DNA from 3 places in the Stappia sp. P2PMeth1 genome. Region 1 is predicted to be linked to each of the others. Evidence: riboswitches for the same ligand, from Rfam matches in the RefSeq annotation. Region 1 holds a riboswitch; each other region holds the start of a gene.
What was found. Region 1 has a riboswitch for cobalamin ahead of P2PM1_RS09715 (DUF1636 domain-containing protein). Riboswitches for the same ligand answer to the same signal wherever they lie in the genome.
Positions count from the first base shown of each region.

Region 2: linked by a shared signal. The riboswitch ahead of cobU (bifunctional adenosylcobinamide kinase/adenosylcobinamide-phosphate guanylyltransferase) and the one ahead of P2PM1_RS09715 (DUF1636 domain-containing protein) in region 1 are both predicted to bind cobalamin.
Region 3: linked by a shared signal. The riboswitch ahead of P2PM1_RS19965 (TonB-dependent siderophore receptor) and the one ahead of P2PM1_RS09715 (DUF1636 domain-containing protein) in region 1 are both predicted to bind cobalamin.

Region 1 is NZ_FYAW01000017.1:164,180-166,434, reverse strand. It holds gene P2PM1_RS09720 (GTP-binding protein) at 1-921, shown strand, start outside; cobalamin riboswitch at 991-1,242, shown strand; gene P2PM1_RS09715 (DUF1636 domain-containing protein) at 1,270-1,719, shown strand; gene P2PM1_RS09710 (ABC transporter ATP-binding protein) at 1,716-2,255, shown strand, end outside.
Region 2 is NZ_FYAW01000040.1:24,734-26,988, forward strand. It holds gene cobW (cobalamin biosynthesis protein CobW) at 1-676, opposite strand, end outside; gene cobU (bifunctional adenosylcobinamide kinase/adenosylcobinamide-phosphate guanylyltransferase) at 673-1,254, opposite strand; cobalamin riboswitch at 1,379-1,605, opposite strand; tRNA gene P2PM1_RS21735 (tRNA-Asn) at 1,863-1,937, shown strand; gene P2PM1_RS21740 (LysR family transcriptional regulator) at 2,081-2,255, opposite strand, start outside.
Region 3 is NZ_FYAW01000035.1:10,503-12,757, forward strand. It holds gene P2PM1_RS19955 (nucleoside-diphosphate kinase) at 1-52, opposite strand, end outside; gene rnk (nucleoside diphosphate kinase regulator) at 217-648, opposite strand; cobalamin riboswitch at 1,076-1,292, shown strand; gene P2PM1_RS19965 (TonB-dependent siderophore receptor) at 1,470-2,255, shown strand, end outside.

The DNA.
Region 1 (2,255 bases):
CATCTGGTGATCGAATCCACCGGCATTGCCGAGCCGCTGCCGGTCGCCTCGACCTTCGAGTTCCGCGACGAGCATGGCGAGAGCCTGAGCGACGTGGCGCGGCTCGATTCGATGGTGACGGTGGTGGATGCGGCGAGCCTGCTGAAGGACTACGGCTCCACCGACTTCCTCACCGATCGCGGCGAATCGCTCGGCGAGGACGACGAGCGCACCCTGGTCGACCTGCTCGTCGACCAGATCGAGTTCGCCGACACGATCATCCTCAACAAGGTGAGCGATGCCCGCCCGCAGGACCTTGCCGCCGCGCGCCAGATCGTGCGCGGACTGAACCCGGACGCGGTGGTGATGGAGACCGACCGCTCCGCCGTTCCCTTGCGCGACGTGCTCGGCACCGGCCGCTTCGACTTCGACAAGGCGCATGAGCATCCGCTGTGGTTCAAGGAGCTGAACGGGTTCGCCGACCATGTGCCGGAAACGGAGGAATACGGCATCCGCTCCTTCGTCTACCGGGCACGCCAGCCCTTCGCGCCGCGCGCGCTGAACCGCTTCGTGCAGAAGAGCTGGCCGGGGGTGATCCGCGCCAAGGGCTTCTTCTGGCTGGCGACCCGGCCGCATTTCGTCGGCGAGATCAGCCAGGCGGGCGCCTTCGTCACCACCGAAAAGCGCGGGCTGTGGTGGTCGGCGGTGCCGCGCAAGCACTGGCCGGATTCGCCGGACTGGCGGCGGGCGATGGAGCCCTACATGCATCCGGTGTGGGGCGACCGGCGGCAGGAGATCGTCTTCATCGGCACGAGCGGCATGGATGAAGCGGCGATCCGCACGGAACTCGACGCGGCGTTGGTCGGGGCGGACGGCTTCCACCCGGAAGAGTGGACCGGGCTCGACGACCCGTTCCCCGCCTGGGGCAGCGCGGCGGCCTGAACCGGTCCTGACCTAAACCGGCGCTGCGGTCGGCCTTCGGCGATTGGTCTTGATGCGGTGCCCGTCATCTGCCAGTTTGGCGGCGATGGTTGCCGAAGGCCGAAGCGCCGGAGGCATGAAAAGGGAACACGGTGCGGCGTACCCATCAGGGGCCAAGACCGTGGCTGCCCCCGCAACTGTAAGCGGCCGGGGCCGACGTCCTTCAACGGGACGAATGGCCCAGGCCCTGCCGCACGATGCCACTGCCCGAAAGCCGGGCGGGAAGGCGCGGCCGGGCCGGACCCGCGAGCCAGGAGACCTGCCATCTCCCGCAACGACAACCGGACGGGGTGTTCCGGGAAGGTAGCCATGACACGCAACGAATCCCTCTTCGGCCCATCGGCGGCCCTTACCCGCAGCCTGCCGCGCCGGCACCGCATCACCGTGTGCACCACCTGCCGCGATCCGCAAACGCGCGAGCAGCCGGGCCTTCACCTGATCGAGACCTTGAGCGCCGCGCTTGCCGGGGACAGCGCCGCGCCGTTCGAGGTGGCGGGCGCGGCCTGCATGGCCGGCTGCTCGCACCCCTGCACGGTCGCCTATCAGGCCGAGGGCAAGGCGAGCTATCTCTTCGGCGACATCGAGCCGGCGCGCGACGTGGCAACGCTCCTCGCCTTCGCCCGGCAATATGCCGAGCTGGATGACGGCTGGTGCTCGTCGCTGCAGCGGCCCGAGGGGCTGAAGGGCAAGACGCTGGCGCGGATGCCGGCCCTCCCCGCTCCCGCCCTCGGGGCAGCGGACCGGAGGGACGGCGCATGAGCCATCGCAGCGGAACCCCGGTGGTGCTGGAGCTGCGAAAGGTCGGCTACCGGCCGCGCGGCGCGGATGCGCTCCTCTCCGACCTCTCGCTGCATGTGCATGACGGCGAGATCCTCGTCCTTGCCGGGCCGAACGGCGCCGGCAAGTCGACCTTGATCCGGCTGATCGCCGGGCTGAGCGAGCCGACCGGCGGCGAGATGCGGCTCGGCGGCCGGCCGTATCGCGACGTGCCGATCACCGAGCGCGCCCGCGTCATCGCCTATGTCGGCCAGAGCGAGGAAAGCTGCGACCGGCTGACCGTCTCGCAATATGTCTCGCTCGGCCACCTGCCGCATCACCGCGCCGGCGGGCGCGAGGCCGGCGCCCGCGCGACCGACGAGGCGCTGGCGCTCGCCGACCTGACGCGGCTTTCCGGCCGGCGGATGGGCGAGATTTCCGGCGGCGAACGCCAGCGGGCGAAGATCGCCCGCGCCGTCTGCCAGCGCCCGCGCCTGCTGGTGCTGGACGAGCCGACCAACCATCTCGATCCGCTGGCG
Region 2 (2,255 bases), on a different contig from region 1:
CGGCGAGCCTGCCCTTTTCCGCCGCCACGATCTCCACCGCCGCGCGGACGCGGCCGGCGACCTCGGCCCGCACCCGCTCCAGCGTCGCCGCATCGACGAGATCGGCCTTGTTCAGCACGACGAGGTCAGCGCAGACGAGCTGGTCCTCGAACAGTTCCTCCACCGGGCTGTCGTGGTCCAGCGCCTCGTCGGCGGCGCGCTGCGCGGCCAGCGCCGCCTCGTCGCCGGTCACCCGCCCTTCCGCGACGGCTGCGGCATCCACCACCGTCACCACCGCGTCCACCGTCACGCGGGTCTTGACGCTCGGCCAGGAGAAGGCGCGCACCAGCGGCTGCGGCAGGGCAAGGCCCGAGGTCTCGATGACGATGTGGTCCGGCGCCTCGTCGCGGGCGATCAGCATTTCCATCGTGGGGAGGAAATCGTCGGCGACGGTGCAGCAAATGCAGCCATTGGTCAGCTCCACCACCTCTTCGGCGGCGCAGTCCGGATCGGCGCAGCCGTCGACCAGCGAGCCATCGAAGCCCATGTCGCCGAACTCGTTGACGATGAGGCCGATGCGCTTGCCCTTTGCCTCGCGCAGCAGGTTGGCGAGCAGCGTCGTCTTGCCGGCGCCGAGGAAGCCGGTGACGATGGTGGCCGGGATCTTGCCGGCGGTGCGGGGCGTGGATGCGGTCATAGGCGGATCTCCGGCTGGAGGTGGGATGGCTTGAGAACGAGCGGCAGGCCGGCGGCGACAAGCACCGCTACATCGGCGAGTTCCGCGATGCGGCGATTGAGGCGACCCTGCTCGTCGCGAAAGCGGCGGGCGAGCGCATTGTCGGGCACGATGCCCGAGCCGACCTCGTTGGTGACGAGAACGATGGGGCCGGGCGCGGCGCGCAGCGCCCCGGCGAGCCGGGCCGTCTCCGCTTCCGGATCGGCTTCAGCGAAAATCAGGTTGCTGAGCCACAGGGTCAGGCAATCGACGAGGATGGCGCGCTGCGCCGTGCTCTCGGCAGCGAGGACGCCGGCAAGGTCGCGCGGCTCCTCGATGGTCCGCCAGCCCTCGCCCCGCTGGTCGCGGTGGCGGTCGATGCGCTGGCGCATCTCCTCGTCATGGGGCGTGCAGGTGGCGACATAGACGCGCTCGCGCGCCGAGGCGAGCACCAGCCCCTCGGCATAAAGGCTCTTGCCCGAGCGCGCGCCGCCCGTCACCAGCACGGTGCGGGCCGCGACAGGAGCCGGGGCGGTTGGAGAATCGGATGCGCCGCTCACGCGCAAGCCGTCCGGCAGCGGGATATGCCGGGAGGGCTGAAGCGGCGGGCGCCCTTCAACGGGAACATTCTGGCCTCCTGCCGTCCACCCGACGGCGCGTGACGTTTCGGGCCGGGCCCCTTGGCGGGGGCTCGGGTGATCCGGCTCGTCTCCTGGCTCGCGGGTCGCGGCCTTGCCCTGCCCTTCCCGGACCGAAAGGCCCAGTGGTTCATGCAGGAAGGCTCGCCGCTCACAGTTGCGGGGGCAGCTACGGATTCGGGAGCCCGACTTGGGTCCTCCCCCACCGTATTCCGACTTTCCCCTTTCACCGGACTTCGTCCGTCAGAAAGGACCGGAAGATCACGACTCATAGCCTGCCGAAGGGGCCGGCGTCCAGCAGCGAGACGTGGACGGCTCCGGGAAGCTTCCGCAGCGGCGCCCGCTCCACTCACAGCGGATGCGGCCGGATGCCCGCGGCTCTTGCCGGTGCAGCTTGCCGGTGCACGCTCCCCGCCCCTCCCCACTCCCCGACTGTGGAAAAGTTTTGCGACAAAGGGCTTGGCAAGCGGCGGCGCAGTTTGCTATACGCCTGCCATCGACGCGGTGCGGATGCCCCGCGTGTTTCGTGATCCCCGGTAGCTCAGTGGTAGAGCAAGCGGCTGTTAACCGCTTGGTCGCTGGTTCGAATCCGGCCCGGGGAGCCACTTCCTCCTTATCTTCCCAAAAATCCTCCAGTCTTCCCGAAAACATGCGCCGCCTGGCGATATCGGGTTTCCTGCGGCCGAATGGGCTCTAGGTCGTGAATTCATAACTGTGCCGTTTCTCGCCAGACTTACGAGTCCACGACCTACGCGCGTTCCTTCAGGAAGTCGACAAAGGCGCGCACGCGCGGAATGGCCTGGCGGCCGGGAAGCATCAGGGCGGAGATCGGCTTGGGATCCGCGTCGTGCTGTCCTTGGAACAGTTCAACGAGCTGCCCCTCGGCAAGCGCCTTCCTGCCGAGAAAGTCCCCAAGACGGATG
Region 3 (2,255 bases), on a different contig from region 1:
CCTCGAGAATGGTGAAATCCTTGGTGGTCAGGATGCAGGTCTCGGTGGACATCGCAGGTCTCCAGCGCTCCGTCCGTGGAGCGGCAAAGGTGAAACGGATCGGAGTCCCCTGGCTGCCGGGTCGGCAGCGCAGGGGTTAGGATCCTGCGATGAGACAGCCTCCGAAAATCGCCAGCCGGTCGCGTGGCTTCGGCTCTTTCGTCGACGCGGTGGCGCTCATGCCGGCCGCGCCTCGGCCTCGGCCACGGCGGGGGGCTCGACGCTCTCCACGGTCAGCCGGTGGGTGCGCCCGTCGAGAGCCGTCCAGTCGATGGACTGGCCGGCGGACAGGCCGACCAAGGCGGCGCCGATCGGGGTGAGGACGGAAATCTTGCCCTCGGCGATATTGGCCTCGCCCGGGAAGACCAGCGTCACGGAGCGGTCCTCGCCGGCATCGGTGGTGAAGCGCAGCCGCGATCCCATGCGCACGACGTCGGCGGCAATGCGCCGGTCGTCGACGATGCGGGCCCGGTCGAGCTCGCTCGCCAACTGCTCGGCGACAGCGGGATTGCGGGTGGAAATGGACTCGGCAAGCCCGGACAGCCGCTCGTGGTCGGAGCGGGTCACGGTGATGGCGGGCTTGCGCCGCTTGCGGGTATCTGGAGCCATTCTCGGCGTCCTTGCAATGTTGTAAGGCCGCCGACGCACAAAGGCGCGCGTCGGGCGGTCTGGATCTCGTGAGGGGAAGTGTTCGCCGCCGTTATGGCCTGCTGTGTGCCCGCGAGGGGACGAGCCGGCCTATGCCCCGCGGCCGGGGCGCGACGCGACCTAGCCGGGGGTCAGTGTCCCGCGATGGGGCACACCCTGAAAACGCAAATCTGGCGCGGTGCGGTCGTGTTCATGCCCCGAAGGTCGGTGCTTGGCCGGCGAAAGTCAAGTGGTGGCTTTTGCGACCCGGCGACGGCGGGAACGGATTCGCCCACTGGAGGGAGCACGCCTCCCGCCCCGCCGCGCCCGGAGATCACCTGACGCAGCGTCCGGTTGCAGCGGCGAAGGGGACGGCGACAGACGATTGACTCGGGCGCGCGAAACCGCTCTCTTTGACGCCGACAGAGGTTCCGGACATGTCCGGATGAAAAGGGAACACGGTGAGGCGTACCCAACAGGGACCGAAACCGTGGCTGCCCCCGCAACTGTGAACGGAGAGTGGACGTTCGAAGGCCACTGACCCCGCCGGCAAAGGCAGGGTTGGGAAGGTGAATGTCCGCGATGACCCGTGAGCCAGGAGACCTGCCCCTGTCGGTCACCCGATCTTCGACGCGGGGTGTGTCGAGGCGCGGCTTTCCGTTGAGGTGACACCCGAAACCGCCTGCGCCCGCAGGCCGCCGCCTTGCGCCGTCGCGCTGGGGGCGTGCCTGCGTCCGCCGGCTCGTGCCGTATCGCGACGGAGCGCCGAGGGGCATTCCGGCGCACGTCAGGGGTGTGTCTGGATGAGGTTCATTTTGGGGGGCGCCTTGCGCGCCGGGCCGTTGGCTGCCGTGCTGGGGGCCGGAATGGGGGCGGCGATGATTGCCGCGCCGGGCGAGACCCGCGCTCAGGGTTTTGAAACGCCGGGTCTTGAAGATGAGGCGACGCAGCTCGACCGGATCGTCGTCTCGGCCGGGCGCACGCCGGTCGCCGCCGAGGCGGTGGGCCGGGCGCATACGGTGATCACCGCCGAGGAGCTGGAGACGACGCAGACGCGCTATGTCGCCGATGCGCTGCGCAAGGTGCCGGGCATCGCCGTCTCGCGCACCGGCGGCAATGGCGGCATGACGCAGATCCGCATCCGCGGCTCGGAGGCCAACCACGTTCTGGTGCTGATCGACGGCGTCGAGGTGGCGGCGACCTCCAGCGGCGAGTTCGACTTCGGCGGATTGCAGGTTGCCGACATCGAGCGGATCGAGGTGCTGCGCGGCCCGCAAAGCGCCATCTACGGCTCCAATGCCAGCTCCGGCGTCATCGCCATCACCACCAAGGGCGGCATCCGCAACGACCTGAAGATCACCGGCCGGGCGGAAACCGGCACCGACAAGACGGTGGCCGGCCATGTCGGCGTGCGCGGCGGCGGCGAGAGATACGACATCGCGGTCTCCGGCGCCTGGCGCCAGAACGAGGGCTTCAACATCTCGCAATTCGGCTCCGAGAAGGACGGCGACCGCAACGCCACGCTGAACGGCCGCTTCAACTGGGACATCACCGACGCGCTGAGCCTCGATCTCAGCGCCCGCTATGTC